One region of the Viridibacillus sp. FSL H8-0110 genome, then DNA from elsewhere that is predicted to be linked to it. Evidence: riboswitches for the same ligand, from Rfam matches in the RefSeq annotation. Region 1 holds a riboswitch; each other region holds the start of a gene.

Region 1 (10,979 bases):
TTCTTTTATTTTTGAGAGGAGCTTAGAAAAGTCAGTTGGTTGCTCAATTGTCGTCCACTTTTGCCCTGCTCGATCGTTTTGATGTCGGATGATTCTTTGCTTCATTTCTTCATCAAACGGTACACCTGTCGCAACATAAACAAGTCGCTTCATAGGCGATGTCGCTGCTAAATTTACAAGGCACTTTTCTGCAAATGCACTTTTTCCACTCCGCACTCCACCTGTTATAAAGACGAGTTCGCTTGAAACCAATGCATCATCTCCTCTTCTAAACGATTCATCGCTTCAGGTGCCTTCATACCAACTCGGAACCATGCACCTTCCATTCCAATGAAATTTTCTGTATGTCGAAGCACCATACCCTTCTCAAGCATATAAGTAAAGAAATTCTGTGACTGTTCAGTATTTGGTAATTGAAAGCTCACATAATTTGTGACACTGTTCGTAACAAGACAATGATTTTGTCGTAAAAATACTTGAAAACGCGTACGCATTTGCCCAGCATAATCACAAGCCTTTTGACGGAAAGCATCTACTTCCTTACTTAAACAACGTGCTCCGATTACTGCTGCTATTCCATTAATATGCCAATGAGGGGTAAGCTTCCGTATTGCACTTGCTACCTCAGGTGCGGCTACCATATAACCGAGCCTTATACCTGCAATTGCGTACATTTTCGTCATTGATCGTACAATAATCACTTGATGATTTTCTTTTACTGATTTTATAAATGATGCACTTTCATCAACAAAATCTATAAAAGCTTCGTCTAAAACAATACTGCAATTCGATTCTTTTGCAGATTCAATAAGCTGTTTAAGTTCTTCTTTCGAAGGTAATACACCTGTCGGATTATTAGGGGTACATAGATATAGGACATCTGCATTTTGCATTGCTTGTTGAAGTTCGTCTAATGGTAACTTCCAATTAACGATATCTTCACATACTACACGCTGTATTTCTACATCATTTTCTCTTAATGTCGCTTCATACTCTGAAAAAGTCGGATGTAAAATAATTGCATTATTTCCCCGGAAATATGTCGCAAGTAATGAGAAAATTTCCGCCGCACCATTTCCTAATACGATGTTTTCTGTAGAAATGTCGTGATATTTAGCGACAGCAGATAGAAATGGCTCACCTTCTGGGTCCGGATAATGTTGCAATAATTGCAAATAATCTTTCCAATCATTTTTGATAAAATCTGGTGCACCTGCTGGATTTACATTTTCGCTAAAGTCTAATATATCAGCTGGTAGTTGGATGCCCAGCTGTGTATATAAACGATATGGATTTGCCCCGTGATTAGGTAATGACAACGAAAAACCCTCCTAAAATGACCATTAGTAGCCAAAATAATATGGTTACAATTTGCATCTGTTTAATAGAACGTATAATATGCTGAGGCCCTAGCTCATAATGGCACTCACCCATTTTCGCACGATTCGAGATAATCCCCTTATACCTATTCACACCACCAAGCTGAATGCCTAATTGATATGCTGTAGCCGCTTCAAGCCATCCACTATTTGGACTTGGATGTTTTTTTGCATCACGCAGCCACCCTTTCATGCGATAGGCGACTGGTTTTCCACTTTCATTTTTTGTACCTAGCATAAGTAATAAACCTGTCATTCTACTTGGCACATAATTTAATACATCATCCACATGTGCAGCAACGTATCCAAAATCTACGAAGCGATCATTTTTGTAAGCGACCATTGAATCAAGCGTATTAACTGCCTTATACATCCATAGACCAGCGCCGCCAAATAAAAACGCCCAAAAGAGTGGAGCTGTTACACCATCACTCGTATTTTCAGACACGGTTTCAACTACACCTCGCGTCACTTCAGGTACCGATAAATAATCTGTATCACGCCCTACAATCCAAGATAACTTCACACGAGCTTCCTGCAAATCTCCTGATACAAGTGGATTGTAAACTTCAAGTGCTGCTTGTTTTAGACTTTTCCCTGCTAAACCTACAGCTATTAATATTGATTCTACAAAAATACCTAGAATAACATTGATAGAATATGCAAAATAAATTACTGCAAAAGTAATTGTAGTTGTTAAACCAACAACAATTAGGACAAGTAAAAGTCCTTTTAATTTACGATGCTTACCTTTATTCAAACGCTCTGTTAGTTTGGCAATCAATGTGCCAATCCAACGTACGGGATGCGGCATTTTGGGCGGGTCACCTATTAACCAATCTAAAGCTACCCCAATGGTACAAGCAATTATATGTGCTAACATTTTATAACCTTCCCTTGGCACGTTTGTAATCTTGTAGTGCTGTTACTGTCGTTTCATACACCCCGTAACCAATCAATTTCCCAATATCTGTTATAGGTCCGGCGTATTCCATAAATGTCCCATTTTGTGTCGCGGCAATTAATAGGCTATCTGTTGATGTACCTGTTGCAATCGTATTGGATATTGGATCCATGATTTCTTCTTGGTGCATTGCTTTTACTTTAGCTTCAGTTGCCGTTATCATGGCTTGCATAAAGGATTCTTCCGTTAGTTTCCCGTTAATAATGACCCAAGTATTAATCGTTCCTATATACGGTTTACTGACTCTTTCATGTGCCCTTGAAACATCTACTGCATTTCCAACACCAGCTGTAACTGCAACAATAATACTTCCGTTTGCATTTGAAAATTCCCTTATAACAACATGCTTCGCTGCAACTGCAGTCATCATGGCCACCGTATTAGATGGCATAAAGTCATGTTTTTTAAGATAACCTTTTAATTCCTCATGTGCATCTTCGCACATATAATTCAAATCAACTGCACGATTGACAAATGACTGGAACCACCCAAAACCAGCATTGTGAACAGCTGAGGAAACGGTTTTCAAAGGAATTTCCGTACGAAGCTCAACAAATTCATCTCTTATATTGAATTGTTCTTTTGTCACTACATATGATTCACGTTCATCAATAGCTGTTGGCATCAGTGTTACTTGTGGCTTTGGCAATTCAGGATGCGGATAACTTGAAACGCGCGTATTATATACCTCTAAAATTTGCTGTTCTTTCAACACTTCATGCGGTTCTCCAATAGCTTTTACATGTCCCTTTTCCATTAACAATAGGCGATCACAATAAAGTGAAGCTAAATTCATATCGTGAAAAACAGAAATAACTGTTAAACCATTTTGCACTGCTTCTAGACGAATCATATCTAGCAGTTGTCGTTGATGTGCAATATCTAAATGATTCGTAGGTTCATCTAAAAGTAAGATATCAGCTTGCTGAGCAAGTGCTTGTGCTACAAATGTACGTTGTTGCTCCCCACCTGATAAAAATTCGAGGTTTGTATGTTCATAGCTATCTACACCCGTTTGCTTCATAGCTTTTTTCACTGCATTTTCATCTTGTTCTGACCATGTCGAAAACCAACTATTTTGATGTGGGTAGCGACCTAAGGCTACCGTCTCACGTACTGAATGCGAAAAGGCATGGGCATGAAGCTGTGGTAAAACAGCCATTTTGCGCGCAAATTCCTTCGGTGAGAAATGTTTTATATTTTGTTCTTCGATAAGTACTTGACCAGTTGTTGATGGCAGGATACCACTAATCACTTTTAATAATGTGGATTTGCCGCTACCATTTGGTCCTAAAACGCCAAGAATTTCGCCTTTTTTCACTGTAAACGAAACATCTTGTACTATTGGCCTGGTGGCATCATAGCCACCAGTAATATTTTCTACAGTAAGCATACTTACGCACCTTTCGTTCTTCTTTGTCGGAAAAAGATATATGAAAATACTGGCGCCCCAATAAGTGCAGTAATGACACCGATTGGTAACTCTGTTGGGGAAATTATCGTACGAGCAAATAAATCACAAACAATTAGTAATGATGCTCCATTTAAAAACGATAAAGGCAGCAAGTGACGATGATCTGCCCCAAATAAAAGTCGTGTCATATGCGGTACAACAAGTCCCACAAAGCCAATTGTTCCAGACACTGCAACTGCAGCACCTGTTAACATAGATCCGCCTATTAATATCAGAATTTTACTTTTCTTCACGTCAACGCCAAGATACTTGGCACGCTCTTCTCCAAATAACATCGCATTTAATTCACGACGGTTTAACCATAATAAAAATGAACCGATGAGTACAAAAGGCCACACCATCTTGACATATGGCCATCCACGCATTGAAACGCTCCCCATCAGCCACCCAATGATTTGCCTTAACTCATCACCTGTTAACGCAATTAACAATGAAATTAATGCACCTAAAAATGAACTAACGATAATCCCTGTTAAAATCAGCGTTTCCATTTTCATAGTTCGATCAACTAATCGTGCAAAAGCCATTACACCCATCATCGCCAATAAGGCCCCTAGCATGCTGAAGGCTGGTAATGTGTATATACCAAAAATAGGGGTCGAAATGCCGAAAAAGAGCGTCACCACAGCACCTACCGAGGCACCAGATGACACTCCTAACGTATACGGATCGGCGAGAGGATTTTTCAGCAATCCTTGGAAAGCAGCGCCCGCAATGGCCAGTGAGGCTCCTACTAACCCTGCAAGCACAACACGCGGCATGCGTATTTTCCACAATATATTCGTCGCTGTTGGATCCGCTGCCGTATTCCATAACGTACTAATTGGTACTTTTACAGAACCAATTGATACACCTAGCCAAATGCTAACAATTAAAATCACAAAGGCTATGGTGTACCCTAAAATGGTTTTCCTCACTCAAAAGCCTCTGGATATACTGCTTTTGCAATGACCTCTAATCCTTCAGCAAGACGAGGACCTGTACGGCTTGTTAAGTTCGCATCAACTTGAACAACTGCATCATTTTTAACAGCTGTGATACTATCAAATCCTTGGCGTTTTTTCACCTTCTCGACAATATTTTTCACATGGTTGTATTTCACAATAATTGTATCTGGATTACGTTTCACAATTTCCTCAGAGTCAATTTGGAACCAGCCTGTTTGATCTGCTGTGACGTTTTTAATATTAGCTAGATCAAACATTTCTTGCATAAATGTATCTTTACCCGCAGTGTAAATATTAGGTTCGTCTGTTGTTTCGACGAATGCTGATTTTTGTTTTACATCTTTCACTTTAACTTGTACTTCTTTTACTTTTGCTTTCATATCATCAGTAATCTTCTTAGCCTCATCTGCTTTACCTGTAATGTGGCCTATTTGTTCAATTGTTTTATACGTTTCATCAAAATTCTCAGCATTTTTTACAACGAAAACTTTCAATCCTGCATCACGTAATTGTTGGAGACCTGCTTCAGAAGTACCTAAAAGTGTTTCGTGTGCAAAAACAACTTCTGGATTTAAGCTAATAATTTTCTCGGCGTTAAATTCCATCCCACCGATTTTTTCTTTTTTCGTTGCCGCTTTAGGATAATCATCATTATCCGATACAGCAATAATTTCTTTTTCTAATCCTAACGCGAAAAGAATTTCTGTGTTACTTGGTACCAATGTAATAATGCTCTTTGGTGCTTCTGTAAATTTCACATCATTGCCAAGTGCATCAGTCTCTGTTAATGGATACCCTGCTACCTGTTGCTCTGTCGCTGATTCACTATTTTCCTTTTTCTTCGTATCTTCCGTTTGGCCACAGCCTACTAATACGCCTAGTGCTAAAACAAACACTAAACAAAATTGCCATATTTTCTTCATTTACATTTCCTCCTTGTTCATAAAAAAATCTCTCGTTTTACGACGAGAGATACGATGACAGTGAATATATACATAGCTGTACTAAAATGCACTTTTACTGACACCATTTCTATCCGCGTAGTTCTAATTGGTGGTCTCCATGTTGGTAGGTCTCCTGGCTCGTGATCACAGCTTGCCGTGCCTTCCCAAAGTGTTATACTTTAGTGACAAATTACGACTTACTCACACATACAGTGGCGGGACCGCGTCGGATTTACACCGACTTCCCTTTTCTCTTTACTGAATCAAAGTAAAGAACCATCATGTTTCACAATATACAATTGTTATTACATCGTGTTCAATTATACAGAAAATTAAATACTTGTCCAAGATGTTACTAGGCTTGGTGGAACTATTAGCAATAACACATTGTGACATGAATCGATGAAGTCTAGCTATTTTATCTTTAACTAGCGCAATTTTTTTCTTTCATTTGTTCTTTATAAAAACCAAAAGACTATTCCACACTTATTCAGTGAGAAATAGTCTTTTTATAAGTACCTCTTAGATTCACAAGCTTATTCAACCTCAGTAGCTAAAAGGGTATTTCTGTCATTACATTTTCTCAGGTGCTGATACGCCAATAAGTTTTAGTGCGTTGGCGATTGTAGTACGAACTGCTGTAATTAGAGATAAACGTGCTTCTGAGCGATCTTTGTTATCAGCATCTAATACTTTTTCAGCATTGTAGAAGCTGTGGAAAGTTGCTGCTAGTTCTTGAATGTAGTTAGTAATACGGTGTGGTGTGCGATTCTTCGCAGCATCCGCAACAACTTGTGGGAAGTCCCCTACTTTTTTCAAGACATCAATTTCTTTCTCTGCATTAAGAAGATTTAAATGTTCTTTAGATGCTGCTAATCCTTGTTCTTTTGCTTGGCGCAAGATTGAAGAAATACGAGCATGTGCATATTGTGCATAGTAAACAGGGTTTTCATTTGATTGCTTAACAGCTAGGTCAAGGTCAAAGTCCATATGTGAATCACCTGCACGCATTGCAAAGTTATAACGTACTGCGTCTAAGCCAACTTCTTCAACAAGTTCGCGTAAAGTAACCGCGTTACCTGTACGTTTACTCATTTTCACTTTTTCGCCGTCTTTCATTAAGTTCACCATTTGAATGATTTCAACTTCTAATGTGTCACGATCATAACCAAGTGCTTCGATTGCTGCTTTCATACGCGGGATATAGCCATGGTGGTCAGCTCCCCAAATGTTGATAAGTTTAGTGAATCCACGTTGAATTTTATCTTCATGGTATGAAATATCTGGTGTTAAATATGTGTAAGAGCCATCATTTTTTATAAGTACGCGATCTTTATCGTCGCCAAATGTTGTCGAGCGGAACCAAGTAGCGCCTTCTTCTTCAAATACATGACCATTCGCACGAAGTTTTTCTAGAGCCGTTTCAACTTTACCTGATTTATAAAGTGATGTCTCAGAATACCAAACGTCAAAGTCTACACGGAAGTTTGCTAAGTCTTTTTGTAATTTACCAAGCTCTAATTTCAAGCCATGCTCACGGAAAAATTCAAAGCGCTCTTCATCTGATTTACTTAGAATCGAATCACCAAACTCAGCAGCTAATTTACCTGCGATATCGATAATATCTTGACCATGATAACCGTCTTCAGGCATAGAAGCATCTAAGCCTAACGATTGTTTGTAGCGAGCTTCTAAAGATGCTGCTAAATTATTGATTTGATTACCTGCATCATTGATGTAGTATTCACGTGAGACATCATATCCTGCAAAGTCTAGAACGTTACATAATGAATCCCCTACAGATGCTCCTCGGGCATGTCCTAAATGAAGGTCACCAGTTGGGTTAGCTGATACAAATTCAACTTGTACTTTTTCATTAGCGCCAGCTTGTGAACGTCCATATTCTGTACCTTGCGCTAAAACAGTTGTGATTACTTCTGCCAAATAGTCTTTGCGTAGCACAATATTCATAAAACCAGGACCTGCGATGTCGATCTTCTCAATAGCAGTACCTGTAGTATCAAGGTTTTCAATAATAGATTCAGCGATTGCACGAGGTGGTTTTTTCGCTAATTTTGTAAGTTGCATAGCAATATTAGTTGCATAGTCGCCATTCGTCTTATCCTTTGGTGTTTCTAAGTGTATATTCAATGTTGATGTATCTTCTAAAAGACCTGCTTTTGATACTGCTGCAAGAAGCGCTTCTTTAATCGCGTGTTGCACTTGTTCTACTGCGTTCATTATTTTCCCTCCGAGTAATTAATTTCTAAAGTATAATCGCCTACTGATTGTCCACCAATGATTAAATCATAGTTTAAATAAAATCGTCCGCTCATTTTACTGTCATGCGGTTCGAATAGCATGTCCTTCGTATACGTCACGATTGGTAATGCACCGAATTCACTATCATAATGGCCGTTTTGTTCATGATTAAGTAAAAATGGCATACGCATTTTCACATCACCATTTCGAAGAATAACTGCCTCATTATTACCGAATTTTAAAGTTGAACGAATATGTTTATCTTCTTGAACTTCTTCATATTGTAAGTACGTTTGGTCCCTTTTTTGAACTATCGTACCTTCTGACCAAAGCTCATAAGTTTCAGCTGCTTCTGCTTCAGATTGTCGAATTGTCGTTTTTAACTTTAATTTTACGGGTGCTTTAAGTTCACTAGTCATACTTATGGGCCTCCGTTCCATTCTTTATATAACCTTCTTATTATAGGTTAGATTCGCTTGTTTTTTCAAGGTGTAAGTAAATTTAGGACAAACAGTGAATTCTTTAAAATCACACGCTCGAACTACCTTTTGTCGTTTTATAGCGAATGCATAATTATTTTCATTTTCCTTGTAAAATTGGATGTTATAATGGAGGGATAAAATGGTAGGAGAGAATCTATATGTTGCTCGAATTAGTCATTAATTTTTCGATATTATTTACTTTTGTTATATTTTCATATTGGTTATACGAGTCTTTAGAACCTTATCAAGATAGTTTTATTGAGCTGCAACCTTGGATTGTCGGTCTTGTAGCTGGACTTACCGGTTTACTTTTGATGGGCACGGCTGTACATTACCAAAATGATATTATTAGTGATGGTCGTTTTATTAGTATCTTACTCAGTGGATTGCTCGGAGGTCCAATTGCTATCGCTCTGTCCTCTCTCATCATTGGGATTTTTCGAATTTATGTGTTTGGATTGTCAGAAACATCTATTTTTGCAGGATTAAATATTTTAGTAATTGGTGGCGTTATCACATTTATTTCAATAAAAAAACCAATTACATTCCGCAATATCTATTTCTATTTCACTTATATCGTTTTCCAAGTTTGCATTGTTTTCTATATTCTTTCAGATACTTGGACACATGGCTTACAAAATGTTATTCAAACTGCACTTTTTTATATTTTGTCATTTTACATAACTTTACTTGTATTAAAATCAATTCGAAATCAATTTAATCGTATGCGAGAAACTGAAAAAATGGCAGAAACAGATTATTTAACTGGACTGCCGAATAACCGACGCTTCCAGCAAATAATAGATGATTTACTCTCTAATAATGTCCCCTTTTCATTGATATTAATTGATATTGACTCTTTTAAAAAAGTTAATAAAACGTATGGTCATCCTGTTGGTGATGAAATCTTACAACAAATTGGTACACAGTTAAAAAACTATGTGAAAACGATTGATGCAGAAGCTGCTAGAATTAGTGGTGAAGAATTTTATATTGTTTGCAAAGATGCTCCGCCTGCTTATGGAATACATTATGCAAATTTAATTCAATCACAAATTGCCAAAACGCCACTCGTTGTGTCCTCTGGTCATGTAATTCCTATTACGGTTTCCATCGGTATTTGTTCATATCCTGACAATGGTAATACGTCAAAGGATCTCGCATTTTCGGCAGATAAAGCCATCATGCAAGCTATAGAAAGAGGTTCAAATCAACTCGTTCACTTTAATCAATTAAATAATTAGAAATATTTTTAAAAAACGCTAAGAGAATTCACCATTATCTTAGCGTTTTTTGTTGCTGTCAAATAATTACCAAATTCATCCTTTTTAATTTTTTTCGTCCGTTTATTTTACATATAATCATCACATACTATCGCTAAATTGGTGGAACGGAGCTGTTCTTATGAATCGAGCAGACTATTGGCGAAAAAGAAGGGTGAATAAGCGATGGAAACGTACTCTTATGTGGAGTGTCGTAGGTATTTCAGCTGTTTTAACAGTATTGCTGTCACTCAGAATATACGCACAAATTGCGGGTGCGCCTTCTCTCGCTGTTCCGAAGGCAACCGTTTTTTTAGATACGGATGGACATCGAGCTGGCGATAAATTTTCTATGGAACGTCGCTACTGGGTAAACCTAGATGAAATTTCACCTTTTGTTGCACAAGCACTTATTGCAACGGAGGACAAAGATTTCTATTCGCATAACGGTTTTGATTACACCCGTATTGCAGGTGCATTATTGAAAGATGTTAAGGCAATGCGCAAAGTTGAAGGAGCGAGTACAATTACGCAGCAGTATGCTCGTAATTTGTATTTAACGCATGAGAAATCATGGTTAAGGAAAGCAAATGAGGCACTCTATGCATACCGTTTAGAAGTCTTTTATGATAAGGATAAGATTTTGGAAGGCTATTTAAATACTGTTTACTTTGGACATGGTATGTACGGTATAGAAGCTGCAAGTAGATTTTATTTTGGGAAATCAGCAAAAGATTTAACACTTTCTGAAGCTGCTTTACTAGTTGGAATTCCAAAAGGACCAGGCATTTATTCCCCTGCAGTAAATAAGGAAAAATCAATAGGTCGTCAACAATTAATATTAAGTTTGATGTCTAACCAAAATGTTATTTCTGAAGAACAATCAGAACGAGCTAAGAAGGAGACTCTTGATTTTAAATATGAGGAATGGGAAAATTCGAAATCACTAGCACCATACTTTTTAGATACAGCTTGGCAGGAAGCAAAAGATATACTGACTGAGAAAGGTCGTCGCTTTGAAGAAGGTGGTTGGGTAATCAAAACAACATTGAATACTTCCCATCAAAAAGCTGCTGAGGAAGCTGTTGAAAAATCGTTACCAAATAATGAACTAGAAGTTGGCTTCGTTAGTATGGATCCTTCTACAGGTTATGTTACTGCTCTAGTTGGAGGACGACATTATTTAACAAGTACATTCAATAGGGTAACACAAGCAAAAAGGCAACCTGGATCTGCTATTAAGCCATTTTTGTATAGTGCTGCAC
Region 2 (10,979 bases), 1.5 Mb from region 1:
TTTGAAAAAGCTAATTGAATGGAACTAAAGTATGGGTAAACTTCGATATCTATTTTGCTAGTTAAATAACCTCCTAGACCATAAAATAATGGGTCCCCTGATGCTAAAACAACTGTTTTACGCTTTTCATTTTTCAACTGTTCTACTAAAGGTTTCAATCCGCCTTTTACGACAATTTTTTCACCAGAATAGTGAGGAAAGAATTCAAGTAGTCTTTCTCCGCCTACCAATACTTCACTATCTTCAATCCACGATACGTATTGAGGTAATAAACTTTCTAGTCCGTTATCACCAATTCCGATCAATTTAATCGATTGAGTCAATGCCATCAGACCTCCCTAATAATTGTCCTTTCATGGAATAAATTGCTGTGTCCATGATAAGGCCTCCACGCACATGATTGAGAGAAGCTGTACAACAAGCTTCACATAAATGATTAAAAAACTGGTCAAAACCTGCTTCCATCATCATCTCACCAACTTGAGAAGCCGTATTTGCTCCCACCACTTCTTGCACTAGTTCGTCTGGTGCTCCTACGTCTTTCGCAAGTTTTGCCATAAATTCAAAATTGATGGCAGCACTTTTCGAGTGCACCATCATGACACCTTGAGCAACTTTCGAAAATTTCCCCATCATGCCTACTAACGACACTCTTTTAATACCTAAACGTTTACAATGCTTAAGTGCAAAACCGACAAAATCACCCATCTCAATGAAAGCTTCCTCAGAAAGTCCTTCATATTGTTGCATGCCATATTTTTCACTTCGCCCACCTGTTGTCAACACGACATGTTCGCAGCCCATAGCAACTGCTACACTAATCGCCTGGACAATACTTGCCATATAAGCAGAACTAGAAAACGGTACAACGGTTCCTCTAGTACCTAATATAGAAATACCACCGATAATTCCGAGTCGACCATTTAACGTTTTTTTTGCAATTTCTTCTCCATCTGGAACAGAAATGACAACCTTTACTCCACGGTCAATTTGAAATTCATCTAGCGTTTCTTGGACGGTAGTGTTCAACATTTTCCTTGGGACTGGATTAATAGCTGCTTCTCCAACAGGAACAGGAAGACCCGGCTTGGTCACTCGTCCCACGCCGACTCCTCCATCTAAAATTATTCCAGGTTGATCGCCCCAGCTGACAGTAGAAATAATCAATGCTTTATGTGTTGCATCTGGATCATCTCCGGCATCCTTTATCGTTTCACAACTTACTGAATTTCCTTCAAATGTATTTTTTTCAATAGTAAATGTCGCATCTCGGCCCACCGGCAAATGGATCGTTGCTGTTTCTTGTGCTTCACCAGTAATAAGAGCCGTTAAAGCTGCTTTCGTTACTGCTGTTGCACAAGCGCCTGTTGTATAGCCATGACGCATTTGCGATGGATCTTTTTTCTCTTTCTTTTGCATCGTTAAGCCTGATCAGCTAATAGTGAAATGGCATTAAGTGCCGCAACAGTTACGGTACTACCACCTTTACGTCCAAGGTTTGTAATAAACGGTACTTCTGTGATTTTAGCTAATTCTTCTTTCGATTCTGCAGCAGATACAAATCCAACAGGCATTCCGATTATTAAATCCGGTTTTACTACACCTTCTTTAATTAAGCGAATCAATTCTAATAATGCAGTTGGTGCATTTCCAATTGCATAAATACCACCTTCATGTAAATGAGCAGCTTTTTGCATTGACATAATAGCACGTGTAGCACCTGCCTCTTTAGCAGCTTTCGAAACATCTTCATCAGAAATATAGCAATATACATCTCCACCGTGTTTTTGGAATCGCTTATGTCCGGTACCACTTTCAATCATTTGCACATCAGCGATAACTGCTTTACCAGAACGAATAGCTCTAATACCCGCTTCAATCGCATCTGGATGAATAATTACTGAGCGACCTAAATCGAAATCCGCTGAAGCATGAATAATACGACGAATGATTTTCCATTCATCTTCCGTAAAATCATGTGGACCATATTCCTCTAAAATAGTTGCAAAACTATGTTCGTAAATTTTATCTGGATCGACTGTTAAAGGTTTAAAATCTGTTCTAAAATCCATTCTTGTTACCTCCTAAATTTGGGAAAGTTGAGTTTGTAATGCTTGAATAACATCAATAAAAGTAGAATGCACATTTTCATAAGCTACTTTCGGTCTTGCAATCATAATTGTTTCAATTCCACATTCCAGAGCTGCTGTTAATTTTTCATCAACTGAACCTACTTTGCCACTTTCTTTTGTAATCATTAAAGTGACACCGTATTGCTTATAAAGAGCTAAATTAAGCTCTTTTGAAAATGGACCTTGAATAGCAACGATATTCTTTTGTTCTACACCAAGCTCTGCGCATTTTTCCATATTGTCTAAACGTGGTAGCATACGGGCAATGACTCTTGTATCCTCTAATCCTAATAACTTCTCAGTAAATGTACCAAGTGTTTTACTGCCAGTTGTCAGCATGATGACACCGCGTTTTTTAGCCGCCAGATTTGCCGCTTCCTCGTAGTTTTTTACTAAGATTAATTTGTCATTTTCGAATTGCTGACTTTCACGTTCATAGCGGATATATGGAACACTTGCTAATCTTGCACCTTCTAGTGCATTTTTTGATGCCTCTTCTGCAAATGGATGAGATGCATCTACTACAGCTTGTAAGTTTTTTGATTGAATAAATCGAGCCATATCTTCAGCTGTTAGACGACCAATATGCGTTTCTATATTTGCTTCAACTAAACTTTTTGCAGCTGATTCAGTGACAACAGTTGCAAAAACTGGGTATCCAGTTTGTTGTAACTCTATCGCCAATGCTCTGGCATCGCTCGTACCTGCTAAAAACAAAATCATTTTGCAGTACCAGCATGTTCGTGATCGTGTTCATGGTGGTGATGGTCATGATCGTGGTGATGATGGCCGTGGTCGTGGTCATGATCATGGTCATGATGGTGATGATGCTCTACAAATTCCATTGCATTGATACGGTATTGGCAAGTATCACAGTTCATTTTCACATTACCTTGAAGTGATTCTTCAACTCGATCTGCTAATACTGTTTTTAGTTCAGCGTGGTAACCAAAGTAAGACGCTAATTTTACTTCTAATTCAGGGTACTTAGTTTGGTAACTTAAGACCATTTGTTCCATACGTTCCATCAGAATACCTGTGAATAGGAAGTAAGGCAGCATAATTACTTTTTTAGCTCCTAACTGCTGACATCTTTCAATACCTTCCTCAACTGTTGGGTAAGTTACACCCATAAATGCACATTCTACTGTACGAACATTTAACTGTTCCCAAAGCATACGGGCAATTTTATAAAAGTCGCTATTAGCATCTGGGTCACTACCACCACGTGCGATTAATAAAATAGCTGTATCTTTATTTTCCGCTTCATGATTGAAACCGGCATCTGTTAAACGTTCTTTTAAAATTGAGAAAATGGATTCATGTACACCTAGTGGACGACCATATGTAATTTGTACAGTAGGATATTTTTCTTTACCTTCATCAATCGCTGCTGGAATATGAATTTTCGAATGTCCTGCTTGCAATAAAATAATCGGAATAACATGGATTTCTGTAGCACCTTTAACGACACAGTTATCAATCCCTTGTGCAATGTTTGGTGATGCAAATTCTAAAAAACAAGATTCCACTAGTAATTGACCATCTAATGTTGGCTTTAATTGCTCTACAAATTTATTAACCTCTGCATTACCCTCTGCTAAACGACTACCATGCCCGACGAATAATATAGCTTTCATAAATATAGTTCCCCCTAAGTTTTAATCCCCGCAAGGAGCAGGTTCAATTTCAATTTTCGGTGACATATCTTGATAGTTAAATCCTTGAATTCGCTTCACACGTTTGAAGTATTTGAACAAGCGCTCGTTCGGATGTGCATTTTGACGATATTCTTCAACGATATTACTGACAACTTCTACAATCTTTTCTGGCTCAATGCCCTCTGCAACTGGTTGTCCTGGGTGAGCCGTTCTACCAACTGGCTTCGCACCTACAAAAAGATCAAATTTACCTTTTCGATAGACGATTCCGACGTCTTCCATTACAGCTTTATAACATGCCATACCACAGCCATTAAAACCGATATTAAATTCTTTAGGCATGTTCAGACCTCCAAGTTTTTCTTGAAGTTCCTCAGCATAAGGAATTCCGCCCGTTTTCTCGCCATCACAGAAATCACATGCTTTTATTGTGACAACATCACCAACTGGTGACAGAATAAAGTTTGCATCTTGCAGTCTAGCTGTAATAAAATCTGGTTTTGTTGTTGGGATTTTCAAAAGAATATTATGGTTTGGTGTATATTCCATAGTGCCTTTATCTCCAACTACATCAGCTAATGTCATCATTTGTTTTGGTGTAAACCTTTTATTTGCAACCCCAGGGCTTACGGCTAATTCGAAAATAGATTCCATTTCTTGCTGTACAAAAGTAGTTTGAGTTTCCACTTGCTGACCCGTTACACGAGTTAATGCATCTAATGCCATTTCAAATGAGCCAATTTTAGGTTTTGGTTCTGTTTTTACAACTGACGGTTGCTTAGCTCTTACTAAAGCAGGTGCACTATCAATAATTTGACTACGCTGAATGCCGGTTTCTTGGTCCATTGCCCACGGTTCTGCCTCTTCTTTCAAACGTTGATGTGGTTTTAGTGGTTGTTTTTCAGCATTCAATGTGTATTTTCTTTGGTAACCACGAGGCGTAATCATTTTATTATCATACAAAAATGTCGATGAATTACCGATGACAACTGTCGTTAACATACCAATATCATGATTTAACATATCTTTTAAATTAGTGATGATGATATTTTGTCGATCACGATAAGCGCTTTTCACTAAACCTACTGGTGTTTCAGGTGAACGATACTGTAATAAAATACGTTGCGTTTCGACAATTTGTCGTGTACGACGACCACTCCGTGGGTTGTAAAGAGCTATTACAAAATCCGCCATTGCCGCAGCTTCCACACGTTTTGCTATTAAATCCCATGGAGTTAGGTGGTCACTTAAGCTGATCGTACATGAATCATGCATGACCGGTGCGCCAAGTAAAGAAGCACAAGAGTTAATAGCGGAAATGCCAGGAATAACTTCAATTTCAACACCGGTTGCTTCTGTCCATCCCTTTTCTATTAACACTTCATAAACTAGTCCGGCCATACCGTACACACCTGAGTCACCACTTGAAATGACCGCTACTTTTTTACCATTTTCAGCTTGTCTTACGGCTTCTTGAGCCCGAGAAACTTCTTCAGTCATACCGGTACTGATGACAGATGTATTACTATCAATTAGATCTTGAATGAGTTCAACGTACGTTTTATAACCGATAATAAAATCACTTTCTTGCAGTGCTTCAACTGCCCTAGTTGTAATATGTTTAAAATCTCCTGGACCAAAACCAACTACATAAAGTTTGCCAAGTTGCGACATTCAAACATCTCCTTTTCGTTACATCTAACTATTTGTTTTTCGAAATACCTTTAATCGCTCCTGATGTAGGGTTTTTCGTCATGTTGCCATTTAATGTTTGGTAGACGACATGAGGTGCAACTTGCTGATTCATACAATCGCGAACAATTTGACGGCCAATTTCAGGAGATTCTGCTTGATACCAAGTACCTTGTGGATACGCAATAACGACACAGGCATCTTTGCAACGTCCATTACAGCGAGTTCGAGTTGTATGTATTTGTTCGTCTACCCCAAGCCTAGCAATCTCATCCCTTACTGCCAGCGTTACTTCTTCGCCGCCCTTTTTCAAACAGCTACTACCATTACAAATGAGCAAATGGCTTTTCATTCTTTCTAAATTCCAAGTTGTCATCGTGATCCTCCCATACTGTGTTCATCATTTTTTATGAAAAATCTATGGAAATAGGGTAAATTGGCAACTAGTTATTTATTTTGGTAAATAAAAAAACCTTAATTCAAAGAATTAAGGTTTAAAAACTAGATTATTCAGACAACACATCAAAATAAATAAGCATCGTCCACTGTAGCCTTCACCTTTCCCTCCGAAAAGTATCGTTCATAATTATAAAAGCAGGTTTCCTGGCTTACGCGTCACTTTACTTTGATCTCTTCCCAGTATTTTACCAGTGAGTGTTATCATTTCATCAGCGTTACAGTAGCGGGGGCTGCATCGGATTCTAACCGATTTCCCTATTATCCTACATGTTCAATAAACCAAACATGTCGGCACTTTTAAATTTGATATTCAATTGTATTATTCAGTAAATTCTAAATCTGTAACTATCATATACTAAATTTTACTAGATTCAAATAGATTTTTTTATGAATATTATCTTGACATAATTTAAATTCTACATTTACACCTATATAAAGTTATTAAAAACAGTTATATCTACCTTACTACTCAATTTCAATATTTTTGAAAATTCCATAAAAAAATCTAGTAGAAAGAAAATTCTCATGATACACTATATTCTGAAATCAAACAATTCAATAAACTTTATGGTGTTAAATTAGCGTTTAACTTAAAAGGGAAGTCGGTGTTAATCCGACGCGGTCCCGCCACTGTGTTGAGGAGTTTTGCTACATTATGTCACTGTCAATAGACGGGAAGGCTGTAGCAAAATGAGGATTCTAAGCCAGGAGACCTGCCATAAAGTGAGGAACTGTTTCAACCTACGAGGATGGGTGTGAAAGTGAGTAAGTCTTATTTTTTGATGACTTTTCCTTCACGCACTTCTTTCTATGAAAGAAGTGCTTTTTTATTTGCAAACTGGCTGTACGCCCTATCCAGAGAGGTATTTCATAGGAGGTGTTATTTGTATATAACTGTATATCTAGTAAAAATACATAAATAAAAGGGAGAATAATATGAATAAGTTAAAATCAATATTTAACTGGAAAATGATTTATTTTTTAGCATTTGTCATGATTGTTCCAAATCAAGCATTTGCCATGCACATTATGGAGGGATTCTTACCTGTAGAATGGGCTATCTTCTGGTGGGCAGTAACAATTCCATTTTTGATAATTGGATTCCGTTCAATACGTAAAACAATTAAGGAAAATCCAGATACTAAAATGATGCTTGGCTTATCTGGTGCTTTTGCTTTTGTTTTATCCGCACTTAAAATCCCATCTGTAACTGGTAGTTGTTCTCACCCTACTGGTGTAGGTTTAGGAACTGTATTATTTGGGCCATTTGCAATGAGTATTGTAGGTTTTATTGTTCTTTTATTCCAATCATTGCTTTTAGCTCATGGTGGCTTAACAACACTTGGTGCTAACGCATTTTCAATGGCAGTCGTTGGTCCACTAATTGCTTACGCTGTTTACAAAGGGGCTTCTAAAGCAGGTTTATCCTTTGCATTTGCTGTATTTTTGGCTGCAACTTTAGGTGATCTTGGTACTTACCTTGTCACTTCTATTCAATTAGCACTTGCATTCCCTTCTGAAATCGGTGGAATCTCTGCCTCTTTCACTAAATTTAGTAGTATTTTTGCTTTAACGCAAATTCCTTTAGCTATTTCTGAAGGTATTTTAACTGTGGTCATTATGAATTTCTTAAAAAAATACAACGTAGCTGAGCTAAAAGCACTTCGCGTCTTCACAAAAGGAGCTGAACAACGATGAAAAAGAATTTAATACTAATCTCAATCGTTGTCATTCTTGCTATTTTCCCTCTTTTCATTCAAAAAGGGGCTGAATTTGGAGGAGCTGATGGTGAAGCTGAAGCTGCCATTGGCGAAATTAATGCTTCGTATGAGCCTTGGTTCTCAAGTATTTGGGAGCCACCAAGTGGTGAAATCGAAAGTCTATTATTCTGCCTTCAAGCAGCCATTGGTGCTGGTTTTATCGGTTACTTTGTTGGTCTAACAAGAGGTAAATACAAACGCAAAGATAATGTGAATAACAAAGAGGGTCAAATATAAGATGCTTCTTATTGATAAATATGCTTATATGAATCGTTGGCAGCATATTCATCCAATAGAAAAAATGGTATTCACCTTTTTTCTGATGTTATTTTCGTTAACTGTGAAAGATACACTTGTATCACTCATCACATTCACTGTGATGAGTGCTTTTACAATTTTAGGTGCGAAAATTCCTTTTAAATATTATTTCAAGTTATTATTAGTGCCTAGTTTTTTCCTATTATCGAGTATGCTTACAATATTAATTTCAGTTTCAAGCAATCATAGCTTAAGCCCCTCTTCACTTTGGACAACTGAATTTTTAGGATTTCATATTTTTATTACAGAAAATAGTGTAGAGACAGCAATCCAATTATTTTTTACAGTGCTAAGTAGTATTAGTTGCTTATATTTCTTAACATTGACTACACCCATCCATGATATTTTACATGTATTACGTAAGCTGAAAGTACCAGCATTATTAATCGAATTAACTGAAATAACATATCGCTTCATTTTCGTTTTTTTAGAAACATCACTTAAAATTCATCAAGCACAAAATTCTCGTCTTGGTTATTTTACTGTGAAACAAAGTATCCACTCATTAGGTTTACTTGTTTCCACTTTATTTGTCCATGTATTTCAACGTTCTAAAGAATTAATAATTGCAATGAATTCTCGGTGCTATACGGAAGATATAAAATTATTAGAGGGTGAGTATTCATTTTCTAAAAGAAACTGGGTATTAATTGGACTCATTTCTTTTAGCATTGTCTCTGTTTATATTCAGTTTGGAGGAAGTCTAAATGGATGAGCTTTTTTTTGACATACAACATCTTACACATAGCTATCAAGATGGGACGATTGCATTAAACGAGCTTTCTCTTTCAATAAAAAAAGGTAAGAAAATTGCACTACTCGGTAATAACGGAGCTGGTAAATCTACATTATTTCAGCATTTAAATGGGATATTGCAACCCACTTCAGGTGAGATATATTTTAAAGGAGAACGGATGGAGTATGGGCGCAAATCTTTATTACAGTTACGAGAGCAAGTAGGCATCGTATTTCAAGATCCAGATTCTCAATTATTTTCTGGCACTGTAAAACAGGATATCTCGTTTGGTCCAATTAATCTTGGCTGGTCTAAAGAAAAAGTAGTTGAACAAATTGACTGGGCGATGCAAGAAACTGAAGTTATCGCCCTACAACAAAAACCAATTCATTTTTTAAGTTTAGGACAGAAAAAACGTGTTGCTATTGCTGGAGTTTTAGCAATGAATCCCGATGTCTTAATATTAGATGAACCATCTGCAGGTCTCGATGCATATTATTCTAAACAAATCATGTCACTTTTAAATACGATTCATAAACCGCATAAAACTATTATTTTATCGACACATGATGTGCATTTTGCATATGAATGGGCTGATGAGATCATTGTCATGAGTGATGGACAAATTCTATATCATGGTGATCCTGTCTCCGTTTTTAAACAACCTAACTTACTTTCAAAAGCTCATCTTGAGAAGCCATGGGTATTTGAAACGGCAGAGCAATTACTGCAAAACGGCATGTTAGCAATTGATGTCCCCTTCCCTCGAAATAGGGAGCAATTATTTCAACAATTTAAGGCAGACATAACAGTAAAGTAACAATTATTATTCTTAAACCATACTAGTATTTTTCTAGTATGGTTTTTATTTTCTCTTAGACGCTGGATTTTGATCTTATCTATATAGACTACCGAGGTTTATACTTAATCAATATTTATTCATACGATAATATTATAGTTATTACTATTTACAATTAATATAGAAATAAACAAAGCCACGAGCGACTTTTTACCATGGCTTTGTTTATTTTTCTTCTATTTAATTTTTTGCTTGTTCTAAAGTGGTTTTTTCTATTTAGTATCCGCTTTTTTTTATACTACAAATCAGCCAGCACCTTTTTTAATAGAATTATTTGAATATATAAAAGAAAATTCCGACTTCATGAATGTCATTCTTGGTCCAACTTCTGCTCATTTAGTAGTTATTCAACAATGGTTAGATAGTGGTATGAAACAAACACCCTATGAAATATCATTAATACTTTTCAATTTGACGGTTCAAGGACCTAGATCTTCTATTGGACTCTGAATTAAAGGCAGGATTATAAACTTTTCATCTTTTTATCAAAAGCAAACAGTCAGTTGATGAGATTGTAATGGCAGCTGGCTGTTTCTTCAAATACATGCTTTACAGGAATCTCAGCTAATTTCATCTTAATTGCCTTCATTTTCATTTATTCTAGATAACTGGTTCTTGTCCCCATAGAAAAAACACCTCCACGTTGATTTTTAGAAGTAGGATACCCAATTTTTCAACGAAAGGTGTTTTTATTTGTCTCATTTTTCTATGTCAGTACATAATTTTTCTCGTAGCATTTAAAATATAGTTAAGAAATTTGTTCTTTTAAGAAAGTGACTAAGTCTAAGTGATTAGCTGGTGTAACACCATGTCCGTCTGGATAGCTCTTAAACGTGACAGCTGCACCTAATGACTCAAAGAAGTCCTTACTTTCAAGACCCCATTGATGCGGTAGAACATAATCATATTCACCATGAGAGATGAAAATTGGCATATGTTCCACTGATTGTTTATGATATTCGTTTTTCACAAAATCAGGAATATAACCACTTAAAGCGACAACTGCTGTCAACTTATCGCCTAAAACAAATGCTAGTGACTGTGCTAAAATAGCTCCTTGGCTGAAGCCCATTAATACAACTTTCTCTACATCAATATTATAAACGAAAGAAGCTTCATCTATAAATTCTCGGATAAAATGAACTACTTTATCAAAAACTGGACGATCTGGTTCCCCTATATCTTGAATTGTAAAGAAGGCATAACCAGGTTTATGTGTAATAGGGCCACGCAAACTAAAAATATGACAACTATCTTTAAATTCAGCTACTAATCCAGGTAAATCTTGCTCATTACTCCCCATTCCATGTAATAAGAAAATGGCTGGGTATTTTTTAGATGGATCCATATTTTTTGGTTCTG
Region 3 (10,979 bases), 1.1 Mb from region 1:
ATTTGGAGAACTTCTTAACAATTTTCTCACTCTCAACCTCTTGTTTAGTGAATATTCAGTTATAATGAAATGAATATCTATAAAGGGGTTTTTGAAATGGTATTACATATGAAAGAGGTATGTTTGAAACGAGAAGGGCAATGGATTCTAGAAAATATTAATTGGCAAATAGAAAAAGGGGAGCATTGGGTATTGTACGGTTTAAATGGAGCCGGCAAATCAGCTTTGTTGAATATGCTATGTTCTTATTATTTTCCGACAAAGGGTGATTTAAAGGTAGTAGGAAGAACATTTGGGAAATCCGTTTTAGGAGAAGAGCTTAGAAGGAAGATTGGCCTCGTATCATCAGGACTTCAACAAAAATTAAATCCCAATGATAGTGCATTTGAAATCGTTCTTTCAGGTGCTTTTGCTTCGATTGGTCTATATGAAAAGCCAACACCGGTTATTCGGGAAAAGGCAATAAGTATATTGAAAAAACTAGGGAGTATTGAATACGCCGATCGTGATTATCAAACTTTATCGCAAGGAGAAAAGCAAAGAATATTGATTGGTCGTGCCTTAATGGATGATCCAGAGTTACTCATATTAGACGAGCCTGCTACTGGGTTTGACTTCATAGCTAGAGAACAATTGTTAAAAACAATTGGTGAAATTGCAGCTTTAGAAAGCGGACCAACAATAATCTATGTCACACATCATATTGAAGAAATTCTACCGGTTTTTCAGAAAACATTATTATTAAAAAAGGGCCAAGTATTTGCTTCTGGAAGTACAATCGATATGCTAACAAGTGAAAAGCTTTCTTCATTTTTCGATATTCCAGTAGAAGTTATTTGGTACAATAATCGTCCATTATTATCAAAGCGGGATTAAATGAACTTAAAAACTAACTGTTGAATTTAGTATTAGATACAACAGCTAGTTTTGTATTTTGAATAATAATTATTTAGACTGCTTTTCCAATAACATGATAATCTTATCCAATTTTTCATTTAGTTCGGTAGATTCATTCTTAGGAGTTGTATTTATAATGATTCTTCTAATAAATAGCATAAAAGAAATCGTACCTAATATCATTAAAGCAATGACAATAATTATTAGCATATCTCCAACATTAAACAATTCATCCCTCCTTCAACCATACATGCTTTTAAAAAGGATATTAATTCAATTTTAACATGTGTAACAGGAATTATGTGATTAACATATTAAAAGATTCATCGATAAATACAATTTTGAAATAAATATACATACGTTTCTTTCTTTATTTGTATAATTATTTGATGTGTTATGAGTAAAATATCAAAAACTAATCAAAATGCGATAGATTAATTTCCAATATTATGATAAGTTTATATTAAGTGAATATTGTATGCCAGAATTAGATGTAGTACATACATAAAAGGGAATTCGGTGAAATGCCGAAGCTGTATCCGCAACTGTAAATGCTGATGAAATAAGGAAATACCACTGTTTTATACGGGAAGGTCCTTAAAGTAAATTGATGCATAAGCCAGGAGACCTATCTAATTCATAGCGTATATCTACTCTTCGGAATAAAGTGAGATTACGGCAAAACAATCTATATTAGACAATACTGTTGTCCTATATTTCTTTGTATTTATGCTATTTCTCTATGGAGAAATAGCTTTTTTCATTGTTAAGAACTTTTAATTTCCAACATTTAATATATGAGTAAGAGTTAAATAGTCGACTAGCATGAAAAAGCCGAATTCCGAATCCAACAAATCTAAATAAAATCGGAGGAATTCAAATGTTAAAACGTTCATCTAGTATGGTGTTAGCTTTTGTTATGCTACTATCACTATTATCGCCGTTTACAGCTCAAGCTGAAAATAATATGGTAGTAAACAATGAAGACCATACTTCTCAAACAACATCACCACAAGTAATCAAAGAAAAACTAGTGAACTCTTTAGAGAAGGCAAAACAATATTATATTATAAACAACCAAACTATTAGTTCTAGAGTAATCAGTTCCCACAGTGGCTACTGGTCATTATCAGCAATGTATGCACTAGGCATGGATATTAAAAACTACAAGTGGGCAGAGGGCTCAGAAGTTACTAGTGAACAATCTTATTGGATGAAACCAAAAGCGGCTACTTCAAGCACTTCAAATGAAGACGCAGGTACTATTATTGGTGCATATATTCTAGGATTAGATCCAACAAATCTTGGACAACGCAACATTGTTGAAGATTTACAAAACAAACAAAAGGCTGATGGTAGTTTTTTCACAGCATACGGTGAATCTTGGGCATCAATTGCGCTAGGCTTAGCAAATGCAGACTATGATAAAGCCAAACATTTAGAAGTAATTTTAAAGAAACAAAATAATTCAGGATTATTCTCTGGATTTGGTTCATCTGATGACTTAGATGTAACAGGTTGGAATTTAACTGCATTAACGTTATTAAATAATACTGATAAGTCCAATGAAACAATTAACGAGTCTATTAAAAAAGCAGTAGATGGTATTCATGCAAAATATCAAAAAGATGGTTTTGTAGATAATTCAAACTCAATGGCAAGTATTATTATGGGACTAGCTACAGCTGGAGAAGATTTAACAGCTGACAAATGGAGCTATGAAAAAGACGGTAAAAAAGTTAACATTCTTGAAAAAATGATTGATGATTATCAATTAGAAGATGGTTCGTTTAAATGGATGATTAAAGATTCTAAAACAAACTTAATGGCTACTGAACAAGTAATCATTGCGTTAGCAGACGCATTGAATGGAAAATCAACATTTGCGAGATTAGCAGCTGGTGAAATACCAGATACTAATCCACCAGTGGAAAATCCAGATACTGAGGGCCCAACTGAACTTACAGTGGGAACAATTTCAAACAAAACAACATCAGTAACAGGAACAACAGAAGCATATGCAACAGTCTCAATATACAATGGAACTAAACTTCTAACATCAACAAAAGCTAACAATAAAGGAACTTTCGCGTTAAAGATTCCTGCACAAAAGGCGAATGTGAAATTAGTAGTAAAGACTACAGATGAAACTGGCAATGCTGGTGTAACAAAAACAATTACTGTACTAGATAAAATTGGACCAACAAAACTTATAGTAGGAACAATTTCAAACAAAGCAACTACTGTAAAAGGGACTACAGAAGCTAAAGCAACAGTTTCTATTTATAAAGGCTCTAAACTACTTACATCAACAAAGGCAAGTAGCAAAGGTAACTATACGCTGAAGATTACAAAACAAAAAGCAAACGTAAAATTAGTCGTAAAAACGAAAGATACAGTAGGTAATAAAGGCGTATCAAAAACAATTATTGTAAAAGATAAAATTGCACCAAAAAAACCAACAGTATCTAAAATCACATCGAAAACTACAAAAGTAAAAGGTATAACTGAAGCAAAAGCAACAATTACAATCTACAATAGTAAACATAAAAAAATTGGCTCAGCTAAAGCATCAAGCAAAGGAAATTTCAGTGTGAAAATCAAAAAACAAAAAGCAAATACTAAACTATCAATTTATGCGAAGGATCTAGCAGGAAATAAAAGTAGCAAACTTAGCGTGAAAGTGAAGTAACGGTAGTATGAAAAGGGGCTGTCCAGAAAGTCGGTGAATACCGGCCTTTGAGGGTAGCCCTATTTCTTTATAATTGAATCTGTTTAACTTGATTGTTGTTTTTGGCTAATTAAGAAGCATATTCAACTTAAAGCTTATTTGGCTTGATCTCTATAGATAATGAGAAATTGATCGCAACGAAATATCTTCGAAATTATTAAAGTGATACAATTGCATTTGATACAGATGAACAAAGCCTAAAAATGTTTTTGATTGAAAGAAGTTTAAATTACCTAAATATAAAGGTTTTTGAAAAATTTTATAGAATAGTTCTCTTAGTGCAATACCTAAAAGGAGTTGAGTATTTGATTACCATTTTAGAGAACATTATGGAATTAGCTTTCTTATTAATATTCATTTCTAGCGCAATTTATTGTAGGCATCTTAAATTAACTAAGTGGAAAAGAAGACTTTCTAAAGGCGAAATGACAATGTATATAATTACTTCAATTGCACTTCCAATGTACGCAATTACTTATTTTATTCTCCTTCTTGGAACATAAAATATGCTGTACGATCTTATTCGTTAATTTAACAAAAGAACGAGTTTATTTAAACATTCAAATCACGATAAAAGGTATAGATATCGGAGTTGGCCAATATATTAGGTACAACTCTATTTTTTATGTAAAAACAACAATGAATTTTAACATATGTTGATAAAACTAAAGAAAAGCGGATGAAAAGAAATTTGAATCCAAGCATTAATATACTGTTTTAGCTTTTTTCTAGATGCAAGTGATATGATAAAATAATAATAGAAATATAGTGAAAGAGTGATTTAATGCAGGTCAATGTGAAGGATACAAGTTTAGTACTTGAGGGCGGAACATTCCGTACGTTATTTACGTCAGGTGTCCTCGATGCTTTTTTAGATGAAGAGATTATGATGCCACATGTTGTCGGTATTTCAGCAGGGGCTATTAATGCCTGTTCTTATGTGTCAGAGCAAAAAGAGCGTTCACTTCGCGTCCTTGTTAATTATCGTCATGACAAACGCTATATAGGCGTTCGTAATTTTTTGCGAGAAAGAAGTTTATTTGGATTAAACTTTGCTTACAATATAATTCCAAACGAGCTAGATAAATTTGATTGGGATAGATTCCAACAATTCGAGGGAACAGTAAAGTTTGGTGTAACAAATGCGTATACAGGGGATATAGAGTATAAGGACGCACTTGATATGGATAAGGAATGTACGTTACTGCGCGCTACCTGTGCAATCCCTGTATTGTTTCCAGAGATTAAAATAAATGATACACCATACTATGATGGGGGATTAGCAGATCCAATTCCTATTCAGCATTTAGTAGATGAAGGTTTTGAAAAGCATGTGCTTGTGTTAACCCGACCTAAAGGCTATAGAAAAGTAAAAGATCGTCAAAGTAAATTAGTTATGAAGCTCCTTCGTAAACGATATCCCAATTTAGTAAAAAGCATGGAACAGCGTGTGGATCATTACAATGCCTCGCTCGATTATTGCGAACGATTGGAAAAAGAAGGAAGAGTCTTTATCTTCAGACCAGATGCACCCTTAAATAGTTTCGAAAAAGATTTAACCCAAATGCGAGCAAATTATGATATGGGCTATCAGCAAGCCGCGAAACAAATGGATGAATTAAAGGCTTTTTTAAATATATAAATGAGCAAAAAAACAGATTCTCATATTCGAGAGTCTGTTTTTGCTTTATTAGAAAGAAGTATTATGAGCCTAAAGTATAGTTGGCTTGTCGTATTAATAATCTACAATGAGCATATGAAAGAATTGAAAAAAACATAAAATCATTGAATTTATTTATCGTTGTTTTTTTCTTCAGTCAATACAAACTCGATTCCAGCCATTTCTACTCCATTAATGACAATGGCTATTCGATGTTCACCTGGATAGTGTTTTCTAGTAGATAACTGTTTAAAAGAATGACTTCTAGTATAAGTATATTCTCCAGGTAGATACGTATTTTCTGTTATCTTAAAGAGCTTTCTTCTTGTTATACCATTTGCTTTCATAAAATCAATGCCATATTCGATCCGAAGTTTTGCTGCATCTATAGTGGGGTTGGCAAAAGTGAACTGAAATGTTAATGATTCACCAATAGCTAGTTGATCTGTTGAAAGTTCAAACTCATTTATTTTAACAATAGGATTGTTATGGAATCCAAACAATGTGAGTGTAGTCGGGTCTGCTTGTCTAAGTAGGGTTCTACAAGCATGTTTGATAATCCAATCTGTTTTAGGGTTATGACCCATCCAACTCTTACCTAAGGACTTCACTAATTCAGGATGATCCTTTGTTATATCATTTAAATTATTTGCCACACTTTTACGGACATATTCACTTTCATCTGCTTTTAATAACTCTAAAATAGGGATAATTGATGTAGGGTCTTTTTTAAACATCTTCAAAGCAGGACCCCACGGAAGACGCGGTCGACACCCTTCACTCGCCAATCTACGCACATGCTCATTTTCATCTCTTGCCCATTTTTCCATAATAGACATCATTTTCTTCGGATCTTTTTCAATAAATGGGCGTACAGCAAATTCGGAGCTGGATGTAAGTGTAAAGAGTTTTAATGCTTCAATAGAAGTTTCCCAATCTGATAAGCCATAAGCTTCTATAAAATCAGGGAAAAATAAGTACTCAAAACCTTTGCAATCAGGAACAAGTTGACTTAGTACAGCAATGGCATCCGGATAAGAAGTGGGTAAGGTAGCTCTTAGTGTATGAGTAATATGTCTAGTTCGTTGTTTTAACTCACGTTGTTCCCATTCTTCATCAAATAATAGAGTCATGAACTGCTGTTCGTTAAATTCTGGATAGACGCTTGTTACCTTCTTACAAAATTGTTCAAAAAACGCTTTATTATAAACATCTTTTAGTAGTTCTGCCATAATTCTTTTTACTCCTTTAAAAAAGATAATACTTTCTATAAAAAAATAAACTTCTGACTCATTACTGAATTAGAAGTTTAAGTATACCTTATTTTGAAAAGTGGTATAAAGTAGTGATTCCTTTAATAATAGATCACTCATACTGCCTAATCTGATTTCGTCCATTTTCTTTTGCATTATATAAAGCGATATCGGCATTTTTGAAGATCTCGTGGAAAGAATTTATTTCGCCTTTTAGGTTTGTTGCCATGCCCATACTAACTGTAAATGTTAGTATAGTATCTTCTATAGGTATCTTCATTGCAGCCAATGTATGATTAAGAGTATTTGCAAATTTCATTACCTCAGTTGATGTTAGGTGACGGAGTAAAATAACAAATTCATCACCACCAAAACGAGCTGCGAAGGTTGTTTCTAGATTGGACAATTCTTTGCAAGTGTTTGCGACTAGCTTGATGACATCATCGCCAATTAAATGTCCGTATTGATCGTTAATTGATTTGAATTTATCGATATCAAATACTAGACAAGTAACATTCGTTTTTTCATTTGCTGCTTCTAATAACCACTTTGCTGCTACATTTTCTAAATGATAACGATTGTAAATATTCGTTAAGCCATCTAAGTTTGACCGTTCTTGAATAGCTGCCACACGATGTTGAATTTCTAGCTGGAGGGTTGTTTTATAGATAGCGGCTTGTTTCAGTTCTTGTAAAATATCAACATATTCTTTGTAATAATAATAACCGTCTTCAAAGTGATTTAACCGTTCACAAAGCTCTATTAGCAGTGAGATAATTCTTATTTTAGAAGCTAAATTCCCTGCTTTGGACGTTAGTTCTTTGCAAGTAGTTGCTGCTTTATAACTTACTTCGAATTGACCTTTCAAATAATACAACTCTCCGACATATTGATAATAAAGGATTTGCCACTTAATAGAGTTAGAATCATCCAAACAAGCTGATAATGTACTTAAATACTTGGTAGCATCATTTAGTAGAGTAAGTTTTAACGATGCCTCAACAAGGTTACATAATGCCTGGAACGTAAGCTGGGGAATATCGGCATGTTTTGATAATGCTAAATCCAACCCATGCAAAGCAAATTCATGTGCTTCGTCAAATTTTTGCTCCGCAATAGCTACCTTGCTTAAATTACAAAAACAATTGCACATCATATCAGTAGCATAAAGTTTTTTGGATAGGTCCATATTTAAAATTATTGTTTCTCTTGCTTTTTCCCAGTTTTCATTATATTCATAAAGAAAAAATAGAAGAAGATAAAGGTTCTCTTTTTCTTGATCACTCAAATCCTCTTTGTTTTGTTGACAGTACTCATCGTATAAAAAGATATAGTGGAATGCGTTTTTTAAATCAGCTAATGCATGGTATGAAATTGCAAGGTACATATAGCCAGAACGAATACTAATCCTATCTTGTTGTAACATAGCTTTTTCAACTAGCTCATGCCCAAATTTAATAGTCTCTTGGAGGTTTCCGGATAAATAAGTAGCGTGCGTTGTATTTTTTAATTCGTCAATTGTTAACAGCATTTACACAACCACCTTTATATTAATTCTTTATAAAAATAGAACAAAGGTCAGGAGAAAAGGTACTTAAGAACTATTTTAACCTATATGTTTACAAAATGTTAGCTAATACCAAAAAATTGCAACAAATAGAGAAAATAATAAATGAACAATGATTGAATAGTTATTATGATAATGGGAATATACTATCAAATAAGAAGTTTTTACAATTGGTATAGTTTTACATATATAAAGGAGTGCGCTTATATGGATAAACTAGCTGGTCAATCTTTTCATACGGTACAGCACAATATTGAAAAAATGAAAGAGCTTTTTCCGGAAATTTGTACAGAAAACAAAATAGATTTTGCTAAGCTTCAATTGATATTAGGTGAACAGATAGAAACTGAAAAAGAACGGTTTGATTTTACATGGAATGGTAAAACAGAGGCGATACAATCAGCCCAAAAGCAAACGACAGGAACCTTAAGACCTGATATTGCAGGGAGTTTAGATTGGGAAACAACGAAAAACCTTTATATTGAAGGGGATAACTTAGAAGTATTGCGAGTACTTCAAAATAGTTATCATAATCGAGTAAAGCTTATCTATATTGATCCTCCATACAATACTGGAAATAATTTTGTTTATAAAGATAACTTCCGTGGCCCGATGAAAAACTATAAAGAACATACGAATGAAAGTTTAGAATCGAATGCAGTGACTAGCGGAAGAGTTCATACAGAATGGTTAAATATGATGTATCCGAGATTGAAAATCGCCCGTAACTTATTGTCAGATGAAGGGGTAATCTTTATCTCCATCGACGATAATGAAGTGGATAATTTAAAACGTATTTGCAATGAGATATTTGGGGAAGAGAATTTTGTCACGACCATTGTTGTCAAGATGTCTGAACCAACAGGTGTAAAAATGACGCATGTTAAAAGAAAAATTCCTAAATTAAAGGAATATGTACTTTGCTATAAAAAAAGAGATGCTACATTTGAAAAAATAAGAATCCCTAAAAGTACATGGGATAATGAATATAAAACAATTCTCACAAATATAAATAAAAAAGAAATAGAAGAATTAAAAGAGATTCGTGATAATGAAGATCGAACTATAGAGGACATTAAAAGAAGTGATGTCATTTTAGCAAACATTCAATTAGTCCCTGTTTTTGAATTTGCAAAAAGGAACAACATTGAAAAAAAAGATTTTGAAGGATTCTTGTTTTCTAATGCTTGGAGAATAATTAGAACCGTTTCAGTAGCGGCTAGTGTCAAAGCTATTGCTGATGAAAAGAGAAAAACAAATCGAAATCAAGCATTTGTTATGACCACGCCAAATAACAAGCTGTATTTTATTAATAATCACTATAATACAGCTGTGGATTCACCACGTATTAAAATACTTTTTGCTGATGATTATTTGACCGTACATCCATGTGATTTCTGGGCAGATATTAAAACAACCGGTTTAGATAAAGAGGGATTTGTGGATTATCGAAACGGTAAAAAACCTTTAAAATTAATAAAAAGATTATTAAGTATGGTCGCTTTAAAAGACGATGATATAGTGATGGATTTTTTCGCTGGATCAGGGACGTTTGGCGAAGCGACTGTTCGATACAATATTGAAAGTAATCTATCACTCCGTTATATACTGGTGCAAATTAATGAAAACCTTGAGCAAATACAAGAGAAATTATCAAGTGAAGCTAAAAAAGATACAAAGAAACTAATTGATTATTTAAAAAGTGTTGGTAGAAAGCCGTTATTATCAGAACTTGGAAAAGAGCGTTTGGTATGTATGAAAAGGGAGGTACAACATTCCACTCACCATGATTTAGGTTTTAAAAATTTCAAACTAGATACGACGAATTTAAAAATATGGGAAGAATACCTATCAAATGTAGAACAGATGCCTTTAAATTTAGCTCAACCTGTGAAACAGGGAAGAAATGAAGAGGACGTTTTATTTGAAATACTTCTCAAGCAAGGAATAGATATAGCACTACCAATTGAACGATTCATACTAGGGGGATGTACCGTTTTTTCAGTCAATGGAGGTACAGTATTCATTTGTCTTGAAGAGGACCTATCACTAGACCAAATTAATATCTTAGCAAGTAAAAAACCTAGTCGTATGATATTCTACGAAGATTGTTTTCATAATGAAGCAATACGCAACAAGGCACAGCAAATATTAAAGCAAAATGGTGTAGAAAAAGTTCTAGTAATATAGTTAGGTGTTATTCTGAAACCAACAATCCTTTTTATCCGTATAAATAGTAATAAAAAAAGAAAGCCGTGATAAATAATGGATAATCAATATGTAGTCGGTTGGGGTACTCTTATGCTCATAAATGCAGGTATTGCGCAGGGGAAGAATCGTTCAGGATTCAACTGGTTTCTACTATCTTTATTTTTAGGTCCAATAGCTACCCTTGTATTAGTTCTTGTTGATAAAAAATAAAAGAAAAAACAAACTGAATAGTTAATTTTCATGTTTAATATGGTATAGATTTTTTTAGAAAGTACATCACAATTCTAGTTGTGGTGTGCTTTTTTGTACTCTAAAAATCTTTCAATGAATATAAAATCGAAAAATTAAAACTAATCTCTATGTTAAAATACAAAAAGTAATACTTGGAAAATAAATAATAGAATATAGGAGGATAAATAGGTGAGTGAATTAGTTATAAAGCCTTTTGAAGAAAGTGACTTTACAGCTATCAGTAAATACTGTTTACCTGAAGAGCAAGCAATTTATACTTCGTTACCTATTAACGTTATTGCTGCATTTAAGAAGGATCAATATAATCAGCCATTCGTTGTAATTTATGATGGAAATTTGGTGGGCTGTTTTGCCCTATATACGAATAAAAGTGAAAATATATATACAAATAATGAGAATAGTATTATT

What was found. Region 1 has a riboswitch for cobalamin ahead of MHH98_RS19355 (helical backbone metal receptor). Riboswitches for the same ligand answer to the same signal wherever they lie in the genome.
Region 2: another riboswitch for cobalamin. It lies ahead of MHH98_RS11785 ((2Fe-2S) ferredoxin domain-containing protein); the one in region 1 lies ahead of MHH98_RS19355 (helical backbone metal receptor).
Region 3: another riboswitch for cobalamin. It lies ahead of MHH98_RS14275 (Ig-like domain-containing protein); the one in region 1 lies ahead of MHH98_RS19355 (helical backbone metal receptor).

The regions. Positions count from the first base shown of each region.
Region 1 is NZ_JBBOPJ010000001.1:3,892,734-3,903,712, forward strand. It holds gene MHH98_RS19330 (bifunctional adenosylcobinamide kinase/adenosylcobinamide-phosphate guanylyltransferase) at 1-252, opposite strand, end outside; gene MHH98_RS19335 (pyridoxal phosphate-dependent aminotransferase) at 225-1,319, opposite strand; gene cbiB (adenosylcobinamide-phosphate synthase CbiB) at 1,306-2,262, opposite strand; gene MHH98_RS19345 (adenosylcobinamide amidohydrolase) at 2,264-3,736, opposite strand; gene MHH98_RS19350 (FecCD family ABC transporter permease) at 3,739-4,722, opposite strand; gene MHH98_RS19355 (helical backbone metal receptor) at 4,731-5,687, opposite strand; cobalamin riboswitch at 5,815-6,004, opposite strand; gene argS (arginine--tRNA ligase) at 6,282-7,949, opposite strand; gene MHH98_RS19365 (DUF1934 domain-containing protein) at 7,949-8,389, opposite strand; gene MHH98_RS19370 (GGDEF domain-containing protein) at 8,611-9,696, shown strand; gene MHH98_RS19375 (transglycosylase domain-containing protein) at 9,857-10,979, shown strand, end outside.
Region 2 is NZ_JBBOPJ010000001.1:2,354,274-2,365,252, forward strand. It holds gene cbiE (precorrin-6y C5,15-methyltransferase (decarboxylating) subunit CbiE) at 1-329, opposite strand, end outside; gene MHH98_RS11760 (cobalt-precorrin-5B (C(1))-methyltransferase) at 307-1,419, opposite strand; gene MHH98_RS11765 (precorrin-8X methylmutase) at 1,422-2,072, opposite strand; gene cobK (precorrin-6A reductase) at 2,085-2,855, opposite strand; gene MHH98_RS11775 (sirohydrochlorin chelatase) at 2,852-3,772, opposite strand; gene cobJ (precorrin-3B C(17)-methyltransferase) at 3,794-5,467, opposite strand; gene MHH98_RS11785 ((2Fe-2S) ferredoxin domain-containing protein) at 5,496-5,861, opposite strand; cobalamin riboswitch at 6,062-6,251, opposite strand; cobalamin riboswitch at 6,496-6,679, shown strand; gene MHH98_RS11790 (energy-coupling factor ABC transporter permease) at 6,881-7,642, shown strand; gene MHH98_RS11795 (energy-coupling factor ABC transporter substrate-binding protein) at 7,639-7,941, shown strand; gene cbiQ (cobalt ECF transporter T component CbiQ) at 7,943-8,737, shown strand; gene MHH98_RS11805 (energy-coupling factor ABC transporter ATP-binding protein) at 8,730-9,578, shown strand; gene MHH98_RS11810 (alpha/beta hydrolase) at 10,366-10,979, opposite strand, start outside.
Region 3 is NZ_JBBOPJ010000001.1:2,842,400-2,853,378, reverse strand. It holds gene MHH98_RS14285 (ABC transporter ATP-binding protein) at 97-876, shown strand; gene MHH98_RS14280 (DUF4083 family protein) at 946-1,125, opposite strand; cobalamin riboswitch at 1,370-1,548, shown strand; gene MHH98_RS14275 (Ig-like domain-containing protein) at 1,778-3,589, shown strand; gene MHH98_RS14270 (patatin-like phospholipase family protein) at 4,413-5,270, shown strand; gene MHH98_RS14265 (DNA alkylation repair protein) at 5,420-6,520, opposite strand; gene MHH98_RS14260 (GGDEF domain-containing protein) at 6,654-8,072, opposite strand; gene MHH98_RS14255 (DNA methyltransferase) at 8,238-10,298, shown strand; gene MHH98_RS14250 (hypothetical protein) at 10,374-10,529, shown strand; gene MHH98_RS14245 (GNAT family N-acetyltransferase) at 10,740-10,979, shown strand, end outside.